2 regions of the Brevibacterium sp. Mu109 genome follow, and region 2 is predicted to be linked to the other one. Evidence: predicted binding sites of a transcription regulator. Region 2 holds the regulator's gene; the other holds the start of a gene.

Region 1 (9,386 bases), on a different contig from region 2:
TGGCGGAACAAAGTCCCCTTCGTGGGCCCCTGGCTCAACCCGCACGAACCGCCGTCGGACCCGCAGAAGACGTACGACCAGTACGAACTGGACCTGCACGGCGGCGGCGATGCGGGCATCGACCTGGGCGGCGGTGACGACACGGGAGACGGATCCGGAGGGGACGGATCCGGCGGGGACGGCAGCGGGGACGGATCCGGCGACTCAGGCGAAGGTGAGTCGGATGGAGGCGCGAACGTCCCCCAGCAGATCGTCGACCTGCTGCCCGAGGCCGGGGGCGAACTGTCGCTGGGCGGTGAGGTCATCGTCGAGCACGATCGCGGATCCGACCGCGACTCCACCGCCGATGACCAGCGGACGTACTCGATCGAGCTGAAGGGCGACGTCTCCGGCGAGGGCGGTGTCCTGGACGAGTCGATCGGCGGCAATGCGGGAACGGGCACGATCCTCTCCTACACCGTCGACAACGACGGCAATGTGGTGGGCGTGGACATCACCCAGGTGTTCCAAGCCGGCGGCGACGGCACCAGTGACAGCAGCGCGGTCCGCTACAGTGCGGACTTCGACCTGACGGACCCGGCTGCACGTGCGAAGTTCGAGGCCTGGATCCAGAACCCGGGCGGCATCCCCAACCTGAGCGACATCGAGAACAACGGGTTCGAGGGTGCGCTCACCCCGGAGCAGCAGGGGCTCATGGATATCATCAAGGATCCGGACGTCACGGATCTGACGGAGACCTACTACGACAATGTCTTCAACGACGACGGCGACGAGTGGGGCGGCAAGCTCTTCGGCATCGGCCTGGGCTACGGCTTCAACGACGACTCGTCGTCGAGCACCCTGAACGACGCGTACGTGTGGCGGCATGGACCCAACGGCTGGGAGAGGATCCAGAACGTGGACTGCCTGGGACAGTGAGCAGCGCCGCAGGCGCACGGACAGCGGCCGTCTCGCCGGTGTCCGGTGGTCGGAATCGAAGACGTCGACGGAAAGAGGAATGGACGATGATGCACAGAGCACGGATGGCGCTGGCTGCGACGATGGGGCTCACGATGCTCCTCCTGTCAGGCTGCGGTCAGCCCGCGGGGCGTGAGATCCAGGCGGGCCCCGTCACCGTCTCCGTGCCCGAGGAGTGGGTGGACTCCCCCTCCGAGGCACTGTCGGACATGTGGACGGTGGGCGCGGACAGCTCCGTGGACGGCGCGACGGCCCGCGTGCGCATCGCACCGGAGCTGGACTCCGGACCGTACGCGACCTCGGCGCTGTCGGAGGTGTCCTCCCGCGCGACGTTCGAGGGCTGGTACGGCGGCACGTTCCAGCAGGGCACGGAATCGGAGATCTCCGTCGACGGCGCGGACCAGGCCCAGGAGATGCAGTTCGAGTTCACCGGTGCCGGCGACGGCGCGACGTACACCGGCCGCTTCTGGGCGGTGGCGGACCGGTCCAGCGGGAAGACCGCGGTCGTCGAGCTCACGACGAACACGGAGGGCGGCCTCAGCGAGGACCAGATCGAACAGATCCGCAACTCGCTGGAGTTCGATCCCTCGGCGGAGAGCTGACCGGGATGCGGGAGTTCATCCGACCCTGGCTGTGGGCGATCGGGGTGTACTTCACCCTCGACCTGCTCATCTCCCTGCTGGTGGGCACGACCGATCCGCTCTGGTTCCTGATGTGCCCGTTCCTCGCCGCGGTCGCGGCGGACTGGGTGCACGCCCTGCACGGACGGCCGCTGGAGCGCGACCACCTCATCGCGGTCTTCGCGGTGCCCGTCGTGCTGGCGGTGTCGCAGGCGATCATCGCGGCGTTCAGCGGCGTGTTCGCGGGCATGCCGTGGGCCTATGGGGTCTCCCCTGTCATCGCGGTGGCAGCGGCCACCGTCGGATTCGGGCTGAGCGCGTTCGTGCGCGTCTCCCTGCTGGAGCACACACCGGAGACACGGGGGTATGCGCATGAGCACGCACGCTGACGCAGCACGACCGGGTGACACGACGACGGGCGAACCGGCCTCCGACGGGTCGGTCGCAGTCCGGTCGGCATCGACGCGTCCGGCCCCGGACGGCGACACGGCGACCGACCGTTTCGAGTGGCGGGTCTTCCGCCGTGAGGCGCCATCCCGGTTCGTGGTCAGTGCAGTCGTGGGGCTGGGTCTGGGCCTGGCTCTCGTGCAGATCGCGCTGCACGGCTGGGACTTCGCGGGGGTCCTCCCCCTGGCGCTGCTGAGTGCCTGCGGGCCCCTCATCGCGCTGGTCGACGTGCGGGAGCGGCGCATCCCCGATCTGCTGAGCCTGCCGCTGGCGGGGGCGAGCGCTCTGGCACTCGCCGTCCACGCGACGGTGCTGGGCGAGTGGGGGACCGGGGGGCGCGCACTGCTGGGCTTGGTCGCCCTCACTGCAGTCTTCTTCGTCCTGGCGATAGTGAGCCGCGGCGACTTCGGCCTGGGCGATGTGAAGCTGGGCGCCACCCTGGGTGCGTGTCTGGGCGCATTCGGCTGGATGGAGATCGTCGGGGGCGTCTTCCTGGGCTTCGTCGCCGCGCTCCTCTGGGGCCTGTCCGCACTCCTCCTGCAGCGCCTGCGGGGGCGGTCCACCCGCGGGGCGAAGACCACACTGCCCATGGGCCCGTTCCTCGTGGGTGCCACGATCGTCCTGGGCCTGGTCCTGCACGCCTGAGACTCGGGCAGCACAGCACACGCCAAGGGGCGTCCGACAGCATCTGCTGTCGGACGCCCCTGCTCATCGTGCTGCGTGCCGCTCGCGTCACCGCACGGCGGTCAGCCGCAGGCCCTTCTCCTCGCACTCCGCCGGTCGGTCCACCGTCACGGCATCGCCGTCGTGGATGTCGCCGGACAGGATCTGCTTGGCCAGCCGGTCGCCGATCTCACGCTGCACGAGCCTGCGCAGCGGGCGAGCGCCGTAGGCGGGGTCGTAGCCCTCGATCGCCAGCCAGTCCTTCGCCGCGTCCGTCGCGGTGAGCGTGATCCGCTTCTCCGCGAGCCGCTTCTGCATCAGCCCGATCTGCAGGTCGACGATGCGGGAGAGCTCCTTCGTGCTCAGTGCGTCGAAGACGACGACGTCATCCAGGCGGTTGAGGAACTCCGGCTTGAACGACAGGTTCACGATGTCCATGACCTTCGCCCGCTGCTCATCCTTGGCCAGGCTCTGATCCACCAGGAACTGCGAGCCCAGGTTGGACGTGAGGATGAGGATCGTGTTCCGGAAGTCCACGGTCCGCCCCTGCCCGTCCGTCAGCCGGCCGTCGTCCAGAACCTGCAGCAGGATGTCGAACACGTCCGGGTGGGCCTTCTCGACCTCGTCCAGCAGCACGACGGAGTACGGTCGCCGGCGGACGGCCTCGGTGAGCTGACCGCCGGACTCATAGCCCACGTACCCGGGAGGCGCGCCGACCAGGCGGGACACGGAGTGCTTCTCGCCGTACTCGCTCATGTCGACGCGGATCATCGCGCGCTCGTCATCGAAGAGGAAGTCGGCCAGGGACTTCGCCAGCTCCGTCTTGCCCACACCCGTGGGGCCCAGGAACAGGAACGAGCCCGTGGGCCGGTCCGGATCGGACACTCCCGCGCGTGAGCGCCTGATCGCGTCCGACACCGTCTCGACCGCCGCATGCTGGCCGATGAGCCGCCTGCCGATCTCGTCCTCCGCGTGGAGCAGCTTCTCCCGCTCCCCCTGCAGCAGGCGGCCGGCGGGGATGCCGGTCCAGGCGGCGACGACCTCGGCGATGTCGTCCGCCGTCACGTGGTCGCCCACCATGGGCCGGCCGGTGCCCGTCCCGGAACCGGAGCCCGCATCCTCGGCCTCTGCGGCCTCGGCGGCGGCGATCTCCTTCTCCACGGCGGGGATCTCCCCGTAGAGCAGGCGGGAGGCGGTCGCCAGGTCCGTGTCGCGGCGGGCGACCTCGGCCTGGTTGCGCAGGTCGTCGAGCTTCTCCTTGAGGTCGCCCACCCGGTTGAGGCCCGCACGCTGGCGCTCCCAGACGGCGGTGAGGCCGGCCAGGTCCTCCTGCTTGTCCGCGAGCTCCTGCTGCAGCGCCTTCAGGCGCTCCTTCGATGCCGCGTCGGATTCGTTCGACAGCGCCATCTCCTCCATCTTGAGGCGGTCGACGGAGCGCTGCAGCTCGTCGATCTCGATGGGTGCGGAGTCGATCTCCATGCGCAGGCGGGAGGCGGCCTCGTCGACCAGGTCGATCGCCTTGTCCGGCAGCTGCCGATCAGCGATGTACCGGTTCGACAGCGACGCCGCGGCGACCAGGGCGGAGTCCGCGATCGTCACCTTGTGGTGCGCCTCGTAGCGCTCCTTGAGCCCGCGGAGGATCGCGACGGAGTCCTCGACGCTGGGCTCGCCCACGAACACCTGCTGGAAGCGGCGCTCCAGCGCGGGGTCCTTCTCGATGTTCTCCCGGTACTCGTCCAGTGTGGTCGCGCCGATCATGCGCAGCTCGCCGCGCGCCAGCATGGGCTTGAGCATGTTGCCGGCGTCCATCGACGAATCGCCGCCGGCGCCCGCGCCGACGAGCGTGTGGATCTCGTCGATGAACGTGACGACCTCGCCGTCGGACTCCTTGATCTCCTCGAGCACGGCCTTGAGCCGCTCCTCGAACTCGCCGCGGTACTTGGCGCCCGCGACCATCGCGGACAGGTCCAGGCTGACGAGCTGCTTGTTCCGCAGCGATTCCGGCACGTCACCGGCGACGATGCGCTGCGCGAGGCCTTCCACGACGGCGGTCTTGCCGACGCCGGGCTCGCCGATCAGCACCGGGTTGTTCTTCGTGCGGCGGCTGAGCACCTGCACGACCCGGCGGATCTCCGCGTCGCGGCCGATCACGGGGTCCAGCTTGCCCTCGCGCGCGACCGCGGTGAGGTCGACGCCGAACTTCTCGAGCGACTGGAACGTGGACTCCGGGTCCTCGCTGGTGACCTTCTTCCCGCCGCGCACCTGGTCCAGCACGGCCAGCAGCGCGTCGCGGCCCGCGCCGGCGCGCTGCAGCGCCTGGCCGATGTCGCCGGTGTCCGCCGCCGCCCCCAGCAGCAGGTGCTCGGTGGAGACGAACTGGTCGCCCAGCGCCTGCATCTCCTGCTCCGCCGCATTGATGAGCTGCATGGACGGCCGCGAGAGGCCCGGCTGGGTCACGGACGACCCGGAGACGGTCGGCTGGCCGTCGAGCACTCGCTTCGCGGCACTCGCCGCATCCGCCGCCGAGGCCCCCGCCGCTTCCAGCAGCGACACCGCGATGCTGTCCGGCTGGGCGACGAGCTGGGCGAGCAGATGGGCGGGTTCGATGTGGCCGTGACCGCGAGCCACGGCATCCTTCGCCGCAGCCCCCAGCACTTCCTGACTCTTGGTGGTGAACTTCGCTTCCATAGGTCCTTCTTCCCACAGGGGTGATTCGTATGCCAGAAGAACGTCATCAAAGTTGAGCCTATTCCACTCAAGGCAAAGTTTCTGGAACGTCCTGTCGCCAGGATGATGTGACGCCTAGCATGGCGGCATGGCTGATCTGATCCTCTCCTCCACACAGGGCACCGTCTCGACGCTCACCCTCAACTCACCGCAGACCCGCAACGCGCTGTCGACCGAACTCATGAGTCGACTGCGCGACGCACTCGCGGCGATCGGCGAGGACACCTCCGTGCACGTCGTCGTCCTCGCGGCAGAGGGCCCCACCTTCTCCTCCGGCCACGACCTCAAGGAGGTCCGGGGCGCGGATCACGCCCGCCAGCAGGAGATCTTCGACGTCTGCACGGAGCTCATGCTCACGATCCAGCGGATCCCCCAGCCCGTCATCGCCCGCGTCCACGGGCTGGCGACCGCTGCGGGTGCGCAGCTGGCGGCGACGTGCGATCTGGTGGTCGCGGCGAAGTCCGCCGCTTTCGCCACGCCGGGCGTGAAGATCGGACTGTTCTGCTCCACCCCGGGCGTGGCCATCGCGCGCGCCCTGCCCACCAAGCAGGCCATGCGGATGCTGCTGACCGGCGACCCCGTCAGCGCGGAGCGGGCGCTGGAGCTGGGGATGGTGTCGGACGTCGTGGACGACGACCAGCTGATCCGCGCCACGGACGAACTCGCGGTGAAGATCGCGCAGGCGTCCTCCGCCACCGTGGCGATCGGCAAGGAGGCGTTCTACCGCCAGGTCAGCATGCCCGTCGAGGACGCGTACCAGGAGATGTCGAAGACGATGGCCGCGAACGCGGTGCTCGATGACGCGCAGGAGGGGATCGACGCGTTCCTCACCAAGCGCGCACCGGAGTGGAAGGGCCGCTGAACCCGCGCCACAGGCTAGCCTGGTGCCGACCCCCTTGGAATGAGGAGCCCGCCACCCCATGACCGTCATCGTCACCGGCGCCACCGGACTGGTCGGAGAGGCCGTCGTGCGCGATCTGCTGGCGCGCGGCACCCCCGTCCTCACCGTCGGCCGACAGAACCCCGACCTCCCGTCGCACGTCCACCACATCGACTGGGACCTCCGCCAGGACGCACCCGTCGACGTCACGGCGCTCGCACGACGCGTCACCGCGGTCGTCCACTGCGCCCGACTGAGCACCGACTGGGGTGCGCCGGAGGATTTCCACGACATCAACGTCGTCGGCACGCGGAAGGTGCTCGACGCCTTCCCCCGCGCACGCTTCATCCACCTGTCCTCGACCGCCGTCTACGGACTGCACCGGGATCATGCGCGGCTCTACGAGGAGGCCGGGCCGCTCGACATCGACGAGTACCGCGATGAGTTCGCGCGGACCGCAGCGCTCGCAGAGGGCGTGCTCACGCGCGTCCGCCCCGACGCCCTGGTGCTGCGTCCCGCACGCCTCTACTCCCCCGGTCAGGACGACGGCGTGATCGAGACGCTCACGCGCTTCTCACGACGGGGCGTCCTCACCCTGCCTGACGGTGCGAAGAACCAGACGATGCTCGCGCATGTGGACACCGTCGTCGCCGCAGCGATCGCGGGACTCGACCGCCCACGCGTCAGCGGCCCGGTGAACATCGCGGATCCGCAGCCCTACGTGCTCCACGAGGCGATCAACACCTACATCGCGCGGACGGATCACCCGCATATGACGCTCGATTCTCGTCCGGCCGACCTGGCGAAGGCGCGCGCGTGGATCGCCCAGAAGCGCATCAAGGCGCCGACTGCCAGGAACCGTCCGCCGCACACGACCGCGGAGATCGAGGCGTACGTGCGGGAGCGGACCTACGACCTGTCGCGCCTGCGCTCCCTGCTGGACATCGAGCCGGTCCAGCACCTCTCGCCGCAGGACTGAACGGGTCGACGGCCTGTTCGCAGAACGCACGACAGGCTCAGCTCAAAGACCAGAACTCATTCGTGAGGCATCTTCGAGCCGTCCTCCGCCCCGTCAGAGGTGGACTGACTCCGCACTGTCCGCGTACTCGTCCACGGCATCGTCGGCGAACGCGTCCCTGATCGTCTCGAGCTCCTCCTCGTCGACGTTGAGGATCGCCTGCCCGTCGCCCGACCGGCCCGCACCTGCGATCGGAGCGGAGAAGAACTGCATGTCCCCCGACCGCATGCTGCGCATCTCGTAGGCCAGCGATGCGATCTTCGAGGAGTCCAGCTTGTCGTCCACCGTCATGTAGGGGGAGAAGTCCCGCACCAAGCCCGCCACCTTCACGGGGTTGCCCAGGGTGCCGGCCGTGATGATCTCGTCCATGAGTCCGGAGAGGAACGCCTGCTGGTTGCGGATGCGCTGGAGGTCGCCGTCCGCGAAGTTCTTGCGCGCCCGGACGAACGCCAGCGCTTCCTCGCCGGAGAGTTCGTTCGCGCCCTCGGTGAAGGAATGGCCGCCGGATTCGAAGGAGCTCTCCGATTCCACCGTCACGCCGCCCACGCTGTCAGTGAGCGCCTGGAAGCCCTCGAAGTCCATGATCGCGACGTGGTGGATGGGTGCGTCGATGAAGTCGCTGACGGTCTGCGTGGCGAGCGGGAGTCCGCCGTGGCTCATGGCCGCATTGATCTTCCCCTGCCCGTGGCCCTCGATGTCCACCCAGGTGTCGCGGGGGATCGACATGATCTGCGCGCCCTGGCGGTCACCGCTCAGGTGCATGACCATGATCGTGTCCGAGCGGTTGCCGCTGGAATCGCCGGAGTAGTCGACGTCCTCGTCACGGGCGTCGGAGCCCAGCAGGAGGATGTTCAGGGCCCCGTCGTCCTCCGCGACCGGCTGCTGGCCGCCGAACACCGCGTCCTCACCCATCTGGTTCGAGTTGTCGTTCCACAGGCTGCCCAGGTAGAACACGTAGGCGGCGATGGCCGCGACGACGAGCAGGACCAGGACGAGGAGGATCGCCAGGAGCTTCCGACCGGTCTTCTTCTTGCGCGGGCGGGCAGCGGTCCGCGTCGCAGCGGCCCCGCCCGATGCAGTCGTCGCATCGTCGGAGCCGAAGATCGCATCGAAGTCAGGATTCTGAGACACAGGCGTCCTTGCGGGTCGGGTCGGAGTTCACCGCAGTCTACCGGCCCGTCACGTCGTCGAGCCACGCCTGCGCCCGGTCGAACGCGTCGTCCGCGACCCGCGGATCGACGGCCTTCTTCGTTCCGTTCAGCTCTGTGCGGGTGGCCGATGCCATGGGGTACGAGCCCAGGAACTTCACGGACCCCGCAACGCGGTGGATGCCGCGCAGCGCCTCGGCCACACGCGCCTCCGCCACGTGCCCCAGCACGTCGATCGAGAACTGGTACAGGCCCAGCCCGTCGCCGGTGGGCCGCGATTCGATGCGTGACATGTTCACGCCGCGGGCGGACAGCTGCTCGAGCATCTCCAGCAGCGCACCGGCCCTGTCGCTCGCCAGTCCCACGACGATCGTCGTGCGGTCCCAGCCGGTGGGCTCCGGGATCGCGCCCGGGCGCTCGACGCAGATGAACCGCGTCTCCGCCAGCGTGTTGTCGCCGATGTCGTCGGCGAGCACCTCGAGCCCGTACGTCTGCGCCGCCAGCAGCGGCCCGATGACCGCCTGGTAGGGCAGGTCCGTCGAACCCGCCACCCCCGCCGAGGCCCCCGCCGGCTCCGCGGACGCCGCCAGTTCCTGCGCGGCCGCCGCCGTCGAGGACGTCACCCGGTACTCGGCCTGGGGCGCGTTCCGCTGCATCCAGAGCCGCGTCTGCGCCTCCGCGTGCGGGTGGGTGCCGTAGGACCTGAGCGTCTCGCGCGTGACCGTCCCCGGCAGGGCGGCGAGCACGAAGCGGACGGGGACGACGGCCTCGGCGACGATCTGCAGCCGACCGTAGCGGGTCAGCGCATCGAGGGTGGCCGGCACGCCTCCCTCGACCGAGTTCTCGATGGGCACGACCGCCGCATCGACCTCGCCCGCGCGCACCGCCTCGAGCATCGCGTCGGCGGAGCGCATCGGAATGCGCTC
Region 2 (9,386 bases):
CACGCGGAAGAGGACAAGAAGCGCCGCGAGGAGCAGGACACGCGCAACAACGCGGAGACGCTCGCGTACCAGACGGAGAAGCTCGTCACGGACAACGAGGACAAGCTGCCGGAGGACGTGAAGACGGAGATCAACTCCGACGTCGAAGCGCTCAAGGAAGCTCTGAAGGGCGAGGACGAGGACGCGGTCAAGACCGCCTACGACCGCCTGGTCGAGAACCAGCAGAAGATCGGCGAGGCGATCTACTCCCAGCAGGCCGATGAGGCCGCCGACGGTGCCGAGGGCGCCGAAGACGCATCGGACTCCGCTGAGGACGAGGTCATCGACGCCGAGGTCGTGGACGAGGACGAGGAGAACAAGTGACCGGCAGCGAGGATCCCCAGGACGGGCGCACCGAACCGGGCTTCTCGTTCACCGACAAGCGACGCGTCGATCCGGAGACGGGCGAGCTGAGGCCCGAGGCCCAGCAGGCTCCTGACACGGATGCGACCGCCGCCGAGGCCCCGGCCGGCTCAGGTGAGCAGGCCGGGGACCCCACGGGGACCTCGGCAGCGGGTGCCCCCGAAGGGACCGTGCCGGCAGACGACCCGGCCCAGGCCGAGGGTGCGGACGCAGGCGCTGACGCGGACGCGAGCGCGGCGGATCTGGGGATCGACATCCCCGACGACGCCTCCTCGCTCGACGACGCGGCGACGGACGAGCCGCTGTCTGCGGATGCGAAGCTCGCCGCTGAGCGTCTCGCGGACCTGCAGCGCATCAACGCGGAGTACGCGGCGTACCGGATGCGGGCGACGCGGGAGCAGGAGAGGGCGAAGGAGAGCGGCGTCGTGTCGCTCGCCGAAGCACTCATCCCCGTGCTCGACGAGGCGCGGTTGGCCGAGGAGAACGGCGACGTCACCGGTCCCTTCGAGGTCCACGTGACGAAGCTCTTCGCCACGCTGGAGAAGGCCGGCGTCGTCCAGTACGGCAAGGCGGGGGAGGAGTTCGACCCCGCCTACCACGAAGCCCTCATGCAGCAGCCGAGCGATGAGGTCGACGGCCCGACCATCTTCATGGTCATGCAGCCGGGATACCGCTACGGGGAGCGCATCATCCGCGCGGCCCGCGTGGGCGTCCAGCAGCCGGCCGACTGATTCGGCCCCTCGCCCGGACCGGCGCTCCAGCCGGTCCGGGCGCTTCATCCGGACGGTGACCGTCCCGTCCCCGCGATCGTGGGGACGGGTGCGGTGGCCGCCCAGCAGACGAAAGGAGGTGCCAGGTGAATACAGGACCCCAGAACGACTGGTTCGAGAAGGATTTCTACAAGACCCTCGGCGTCTCCGCGGACGCCACGGACGCTGAGATCAAGAAGGCGTATCGGAAGCTCGCGCGGAAGTACCACCCGGACCAGAACCCCGGGGACGCGAAGGCCGAGGAGAAGTTCAAGGAGGTCGGCCAGGCGCAGCAGGTGCTGGCGGACCCGGAGACCCGGGAGCAGTACGACCAGGTCCGGCAGATGGGCCGCGGGGCGCGGTTCAGCGCGGGATCCGGCGGTGCCGGCGGCGGAGGCGGCTTCGAGGACGTCTTCTCCGGGCTCTTCAACACCGGCGGCGGACCCGGCGGCGGTGCGCGCTACCGCACGGGCGGCGACGTGCCGCCCGACCTGTCGGACCTGCTGGGCGGGTTCGGCGGTGGCTTCGGTGGCGGCGGTTCCCCGTACGGCGGATCGCCCTACGGCGGTGGGTTCTCCACCGGCCCCACGAAGGGCGGCGACTACAAGGCGTCGACGAACCTCTCCTTCACCGAGGCGGTGAACGGTGCATCGGTCAAGCTCACGATGCCCGGCGGCAAGCCGCTGACCGTCCGCACGCCCGTGGGCGTCAAGGACGGGCAGAAGGTCCGGCTGAAGGGCAAGGGCAAGTCCAGCCCGAACGGTGGCGAGGACGGTGACCTCATCCTCACGGTGAACGTGAAGCCGCACCCCGTCTTCACCCGCGACGGCGACAACCTGCGGATGGAGCTCCCGGTGAGCTTCGCGGAAGCCGCTCTGGGCGCGGAGGTCTCCGTGCCGACGCTCGGCGGTCAGCCCGTGCGCGTGAAGATCCCTGCGGGCACTCCGTCAGGCCGCGTGCTGCGCGTGCGCGGCAAGGGCGTGGAGGCGAAGAAGGCCACGGGCGATCTGCTCGTCACCGTCGAGATCGCGGTGCCGAAGGACCTGCCCCAGGAGGCGCAGGATGCGGTCGCCGCCTACCGTGAGGCCACTGCAGGCATCGATCCGCGCGAGGGCCTCGACGACAGGGCACGGAAGGCGTGATGGACGATGCGCATTCCCGCCAACGCAGCCGTCTATGTGATCTCCGTCGCCGCGGAGCTCGCGGACATGCACCCGCAGACCCTGCGACAGTACGACCGCTTGGGGCTCGTCACTCCTGAGCGCACAGTGGGGCGCGGCCGGCGATATTCGGCTGAGGACATCTCCCGCCTGCAGCTCATCCAGCGGCTGAGTCAGGAGGAGGGGATCAACCTCGCCGGCATCCGCAAGATCCTCGACCTGCAGGACGAGCTGAGGAGCGTGCGGGCCCGGACGCGGGATCTGGAGGATCAGGTCACGCGGCTGGAGACGGAGCAGGATCCGTCGTCACGCGTGTTCGCGGCAGGGACCAGCGGGGACGTCTTCTCGATCCTCCGAGGCGAACGTCCGCGCCGTCGCACCCCCGGTTCCGCACTGGTCGTGTACCGCCCGCACGGACGCGGGTCGGCCAGAGCTTAGCCGCCGGCACAGGAGGCGCAGCGACCAGCCCAGGCTCAGCAGCCGGCCAGGGCTCAGTAGGCGGCCCAGGCTCAGCAGTCGCTCAGAGCCAGGCCGGAGGGGTCGGAAGGTCCTTCGCGGTTCCGCCGCGCACACCCTTGCGCCGGTCATCGGCGGTGGAGCGGGGCCAGCCGCGGCCCATGAGGTAGGACAGGACCTCGGCGGATTCACCCGCCACGACGATCGGCTCGTCCGTGCTGTCACCCGCGCGGATGATCCGCTCCTCGTCCCGGTCGGAGAGCTCCAGGCGGTAGTGGGCGCTCACGCCCTTCTTCTCCCAGATCGGCGCGATGTCCTCGTATAGGCGATCGACGATCGATGCGGGGAAATCGAGTGCGGTCGCACCGATGCCCAGATCCAGCGCGTGGACGAAGACCTCGCGGGTCCGCAGCCAGGGGATCTCCGCGGCGATGATGTCGTCGCCACGGCCGGAGACGATGCGGGCCTTCCAGTCGCTCTCGCCCATCGCCGCGATGGCCTCGTCCAGCTCGTCGACGACCTCGTGCGCGATCGCGATGGCGTCCTCGCCACCGGTGTGGGCGACCGAGTCCTCGATCTCCTGGTCCCGTTCCGCACGCGAGGGGTACATGGGGGTCTCGACGCCTGTGCGCGCCCACTGGAGGAGGCGCATGAACCCCTCGGCGTTGTGGACGACGTGCATCGCGACATGCGTGCGGGTCCAGTTGGGCAGCAGCGACGGTTCGACCATCCCCTTGGGAGAGATCTGGTCGAGCGTCTTGAGGTAGAACCGCTCGCCCAGCGTGCGAAGGTCGAGTTCTGTGGTGAGCGTGTCCGCGTCGAAGGTCATGAGTCCACCTTATGCAACGAATGCGTCCTGAATGAGCCGAGGCCCCCACACGATTCGTGTGGGGGCCTCTGTCGCCGGCGGAAGAGCCGGGCTGAGCGCTGGAGCGCTCGGCGATCAGGCCTTCGTCGAGCGACGGCGGCTGAGCACGACGGTGGCTGCGCCGACCGTCAGGAGGGCTGCGCCGGCTGCGAGGCCGCCCAGCTCCATACCGGTGCGGGGGAGGTCGGAGCCGCCCTCGTCATCACGGTCGTCGCCGTTGTCGTCCTCGCCGCCTTCGCCGTTGTCAGCGGAGTCGGTGACCGTGAACGAGCCGTCGATCGTCTCGCCGGCCTCGTTGGTGACGGTGACGCTGTAGTCGCCCAGGTAGGCGCTGGGGTTCGAGTCGTCGATGCCGTAGACGCTCCACACGGCGACGCCGTTCTCGTCCGCCGTAGCGGTTTCGGTGAGCGACTCGACGTTGCTGCCTGCCGCGCTGACGGCGAACTCGACCTCTTCGCCGGCCTCGAGGCCGGTCGCGGTGAGCGTGACGCCCTTGTCCTGCTTGACGAAGTCAGCGGGGCTGATCTCCTGCGGGTCGACGTCGAGTGCGTACTCCACGTCCGCGTCGTCGTCATCCGTCGGGGTGGCGGTGGGCTCCGCAGTCTCCGTGGGCTCGGAGGTGGCTGTCGGCTCAGCCGTCTCGGTGGGGTCGGCTGTCGGATCCTCCGTGGGGTCGGCCGTCTCGGTCGGCTCCTCCGTGGGCTCCTCGGTCTCGCCGGAGTAGGACTCGACGACCTCGAAGGATGCGGAGACGGTCGTCTCCTCGCCGTCGGCGTTCGTGTAAGTGACAGTGAAGTCGACCGGTCCCTGCTCGACTGCGGAGGTGGAGGTGATGACCCAGGACGCGATGCCGTCCTCGTCCACCTTGCCGAACTCGGTGTTGTCCCCTGTGAGGCTATCCGTGGCGAACGAACCGGGCTTCGCATTCTGAACGATGACGGCGACGCCGGTCGACTGCAGATCGGCTGAGGTGACCTCGGGCTGCACAAGGACGTTGGGGTCCGATGTCGGTGCCGGGTCGGGCTGGGCGGCGGTTGCCTCAGCGGTGGCGGTCGCGGCGAAGTTGCCAGCGGGTGCCGCAAGTGCCGGGGCGACACCGAATCCGGTGATCGCGACGGCTACTGCGGGGGCGAGGAGGAGCTTCTTCACGAAGAGGCCTTTCGAGACGGCTGAGAGCGAAAGATTGTGCGTACGTTCAGACACGTTAGGGGAATGATCAGGTGCGCGGAACTTGTGATCAGTTCTGGTCACAAGTTCTTTTCCGGACGCACGATCCTTCAGGCGCAGCGGCGAGGGGCGGCACCACCCGCAGGTGATGCAGCCCCTCACACGATCAGCCGCGCGGACCTCGGCGGAGGCCCGGCTGCGAGATCAGCCCTTGTGCATGCGGCGACGCGTCACGATGACGGCCGCAGCGCCGACCGCGAGCAGCGCGCCGCCCGCAGCCAGTCCGCCGAACTCCCCACCCGTGCGGGGGAGTTCCTTGCCACCATCGCGGTCGGATCCGTCATCGGAGTCTGAGCCGTTGTCGGAGTCGTCGTCCTCACCGGCTTCGCCGTCACGGTCGTCATCGTCGCGATCGTTGTCACCGCTGTCGTCGTCGCGGCCGCCGTCCTGATCGTCGTCCTGGTCATCGTCGGCGTCCTCATCGGAGAGCACGGTGAAGGATCCGGCGACGTCCTCGGCTGCGGCAGCCGCAGCCTGTGTCGCGGTCTCCGACCCGGCCTGAGCGGCCGCGTCGTCGATCCCGTCGACGGTGACATCGAAGTCGCCGATGTAGGAGGATGCGTCGGCTGAGCTGACGCCGTAGACGATCGTCGAGGCGACGCCGTCCTCCGTCGCGACCGCCGGCAGAGTCGCCGGATCGACGTTCTGGCCGGAGGCGGGATCGACGTCGAACTCGACGTCGTCACCCGGCTCCAGGCCGGTGACCGTGAGCGTGACGCCACGCTCCGGGTCGACGAAGTCGGACATGCTGATGCGGTCCGGCTCGATCGTCAGGGCCGGTGCGGACTGCTCATCGTCACCATCATCCGAGGGATCGTCTGTCGGGTCATCCGTCGGATCGTCGCTCGGATCGTCCGTGGGGTCGTCCGTCGGATCGTCGGTCGGGTCCTCGGTCGGGTCATCCGTGGGATCGTCGGTGGGGTCGTCGGTCGGGTCCTCGGTCGGGTTGTCCGTGGGGTCCTCTGTCGGATCCGTCGCCACCTCGGTGATGCGGATGTGGTTGCGGGTATCGCCGACGCGGACTTGGAGGACGTCCTGGTCGTCTGCGGTGCCGGAGTGGACTTCGTCGAGGAATTCGGCGGGCAGGCTGATCTGGAACTCGCCGTCTGTTTCGGTGACGGTGGCGGGGGCTTCGTAGTTGCCTTCGCCGTGTGTCTGGGTGTTGCCGTTGACGATGACGCGGACTTCGTCGCCTTCGGTTGCGCCGGTGTAGGCGACGGTGGCGGAGAAGTCGTCACCGATGGTGCGTTCGGCTGCGTTGTCGGGGTGGTCCGGGAACTCGACCGTCGGCTCCGCGGGCTGCTCGGCCTCGCCCTCGATCGTCGTGGCGAAGGAGGTGTTCTTGCCGTTGCTGCGGACCTGGACGACGACGCGGTCACCGTCCGTCAGCTCGCCCACCGTGGTGTTGCGCTCTTCGGGGCGGAAGGTGGTGTTGATCTCCGTGTCCGGCGAGATCGTGAAGGTGTAGTCGCCGTTCTCGTCGGCGGTGCCATCCCAGTCGCCCGAAGGGGAGAGGGTGTAGCCGCCGGTGAACATGACGCTGATCTTGGCGACGTCGACCTCTGCGTTGGGCGCGGTCTTCACACGCACCTCGATGCCCTCGTCGGCGACGGTCTGCGCCTGGAGCGGGTAGTCCATCCTCACGGACGGCGAGATGTCCGCCGGGTGCTCCCCCTCAACAGCGGTGGTGAACGACGTGTTCTTGCCGTTGCTGCTGATCTGGACGGTGACGGAGTCGCCCTCGCGCAGCTGGCCGACGGTCGTGTTGCGGTCGGGGTTGAAGCCGCTGGTGATCTCCGTGTCGGGGGAGATTGTGAAGGTGTAGTCGCCGTTCTCGTCGGCGGTGCCGTCCCAGTCGCCTTCGGGATGGAGGGTGTATCCCGCATCGAACAGGACGTTGACCCGGGAGACGTCGACCTCTGCGTTCGGAGCGGTCTTGACGCGCACCTCGATGCCGTCGCGGCTGACGTCGGCAGCCTGCAGCGGGAAGTCCATCTCCACGGACGGCGAGATGTCCGCCGGATCCTCAGTGATCTCGTTCACCTGGATGGTGCCGCGTGCCTCGCCCACACGGACTTCCACCGTGTCTGAAGCGGAGCCCGCAGCATCCATGAAGGCGCCGTCCAGGCGCAGCCAGAACCCGCCGTTGAAGTAATCAGTCTGCTGGATGGCTTCGTAGCCCTCACCGTGCTCGACCTTCTCCCCGTTCACGTACACCGTGATCGGGTCGAGGGACTGCACTCCTTCGTAGGCGACCTTGATGCTGATCGACTCGCCCGAGTCGCGGTCGACCTCGCCGGACGGCTGGTTCGGGAAGGTCACCGCGGGCGCCACCGCGGCTTCCTCGGTCTCTGCAGGCCCCTGAGTCGTTTCCTCAGTCGCCGTCGTCTCCGGCTCCTGAGTCGCCGCGCCGCCCTCGTCGGCGGTCTCCGATGACTCGGCCGGGGAGGCCTCCGCAGCTTCCTGTGTCTCGGCTTCCTGCGTCTTGGTGTCCGTGGACTGCTCAGCCTCAGCGGCAGGGGCAGGAGTGGCTGCCGTGTCGGGCGTCTGCTCCGCGTCTGTCGTGGTGGTCGCGATCGCGGGGGTGGCTACCAGCGCACCCACCGCGAGGACCACGGCGGGGGCGAGTGTGCGGGTGCGGATTGACGTCTTCTTCATGGCGGGGCCCTTCAGCTGCAGAGATGGCGTCCGCGGACAGGTGAGGGGAAGGGAGGATCACCGCAGGCGGACGCGAATGATGTGCAGTTAGAGTCTCGAGACCGGGAACGACCGGAAGTCGTCTCTTGTGTGAACGCTGAGCGAACCTTGGAAGGAGTCGGCGCGCGGAGTGTGCGGAACCCGTCTCCGCGTGACGCGGGGCACATGCTGGCGCGGTTCATCGGTCATTCGGGCACGTCCACCCGGCATTCGAGCACAGATTCAGCGCGGATCGCGTGCAGAAATGACGTCTCGGCAGGTGAGGGGGCGGGAGCACCACCCCAACTCCCGCCCCCACCTCAGATCGTCAGGTAGGGGCCGCCCGACGTGCCCAGCCCGAAGGCCTCACGGCGGATGCTCCGCTTGATCTCCGCAGTCGGGCGCTGCACGTACAGCGACGCGGGGTCGACGGTCAGCTCGAGGTAGTCCGTCGTCCCATGCGCGTCCCCGTCGACCTGCACTTCGACGCGCTCCTTCGAGCGGATGGTGAAGGTCTCCGCCTGCAGGGTCGCCGTGTGCAGTCCGCGGCGCACCCGCTTGCCCATGATCGAGGCCGCGACCCCCACCCACTCCGCCAGATTGCGCGGCGACACGATGAGGAGGTCGATGAGCCCGTCGTCGATCACGGCGTCGGGGAAGAGCCACAGGCCGCCCTGCAGACGCCCGCAGTTGCCGGCGACCACGGAGCGGATCTTCGCCTCACGCTCCTCGCCGTCGTCGGAGGAGATCGTCACGTCGACGCGGTGGCCCAACAGGCTCCGCGAGCCCGCCTCCACGTACGCGAGCCACCCCATCTTGTCCTTGAGGTCCTCGTTCACGCTGCCCATGACCTCTGCGTCGAACCCGATGCCGGCCATGACGAGGAACGTGTGCGCATCCCCCTCCGGATCGATGCGGATCTTCCCCGTGTCGATGAGCGCGGACCGTCCGGTCAGGGCGGTGCGCAGCGCCCACTCGTGCCTGTCGAGGACGATGTCGAGGTTCCGCGCCAGGAGGTTGCCGGTCCCCAGCGGCACGATGCCCAGCGCGACTTCGGTTCCCGTGAGGACGCCCGCCACGGCGCGCACCGTTCCGTCGCCGCCCGCGGCGATCACGACGGTGACGCCCTGCTCGACCGCCTCGCGCGCGGGGCCCTCGCCGGGGTCGTCCTCCGTGGTCTCCAGGACGAGCGGGTCGTCCCAGTCCTCTTCTCGGCTGATCCGCAGCAGCAGCCGGCGCACCTCGTCGGCGCCCGCCTTCGTGGGGTTGATGACCAGTGCGGCGCGGTCCCTGCGGACGGGCTCCGGCTCCGGCTCCGGCTCGTGGACGGTCCCGTCCTCGGACGGGTCGGTGACCCCCGCGCCCGAGGTGCCGGTCGCCTCGGGCGCGTGCGCCGCGGCGGCCCGCTGGTTCCGGAGGACCAGCGCTCGGCCGATGAGGAGGCCGACGACGAGGATGACCGCGGCGAGCGCGATCAGCAGTGCGATGTGGATCTCGAAGGTCATGCAAGCACGGTACAGCGGCATCGCAGGGGAAACGGCGGCGGCCGCGCGGTTCGCGGCGACTCCTCAGCCGAAGGACCTCTCGCCTCAGCCCGCAGGCCGCTCGCCTCGGCTCGTGGCCCACTCCCTGGAGGCTCGCCGGGCGGAGGTCGTCGGCTAGGCTTGAGGGCATGATCGACCTTCAGCGACTGCGCGACGAACCGGACGTCTTCAAGGCCTCGCAGAGAGCCCGCGGCGCGGACGAATCACTGGTCGACGACGTGCTGTCCGCGGACGCCGCGCGCCGTTCCGCACTCACTGCCTTCGAAGCGGCACGCGCGGAGCAGAAGAGCTTCGGCAAGAAGGT

The links. Region 2 encodes HspR, which represses chaperone genes until heat shock. Its sites were predicted from a motif close to AAGTTGAGTCNNNNNGACTCAACTT; they were not measured.
Region 1: the regulator HspR is predicted to act here: its motif matches at 5,425-5,449, upstream of clpB (ATP-dependent chaperone ClpB).

Annotation. Positions count from the first base shown of each region.
Region 1 covers NZ_FXZF01000006.1:90,394-99,779, forward strand. The annotation lists gene BSP109_RS05325 (hypothetical protein) at 1-918, shown strand, start outside; gene BSP109_RS05330 (hypothetical protein) at 1,005-1,559, shown strand; gene BSP109_RS16885 (hypothetical protein) at 1,565-1,966, shown strand; gene BSP109_RS05335 (prepilin peptidase) at 1,950-2,669, shown strand; gene clpB (ATP-dependent chaperone ClpB) at 2,757-5,375, opposite strand; gene BSP109_RS05345 (enoyl-CoA hydratase) at 5,503-6,276, shown strand; gene BSP109_RS05350 (NAD(P)-dependent oxidoreductase) at 6,335-7,273, shown strand; gene BSP109_RS05355 (LCP family protein) at 7,367-8,443, opposite strand; gene pheA (prephenate dehydratase) at 8,481-9,386, opposite strand, start outside.
Region 2 covers NZ_FXZF01000001.1:264,394-273,779, reverse strand. The annotation lists gene dnaK (molecular chaperone DnaK) at 1-363, shown strand, start outside; gene BSP109_RS01155 (nucleotide exchange factor GrpE) at 360-1,133, shown strand; gene BSP109_RS01150 (DnaJ C-terminal domain-containing protein) at 1,259-2,293, shown strand; gene BSP109_RS01145 (heat shock protein transcriptional repressor HspR) at 2,300-2,749, shown strand; gene BSP109_RS01140 (maleylpyruvate isomerase N-terminal domain-containing protein) at 2,832-3,596, opposite strand; gene BSP109_RS01135 (hypothetical protein) at 3,711-4,784, opposite strand; gene BSP109_RS17435 (PT domain-containing protein) at 5,007-7,520, opposite strand; gene BSP109_RS01125 (diacylglycerol kinase family protein) at 7,859-9,043, opposite strand; gene serS (serine--tRNA ligase) at 9,211-9,386, shown strand, end outside.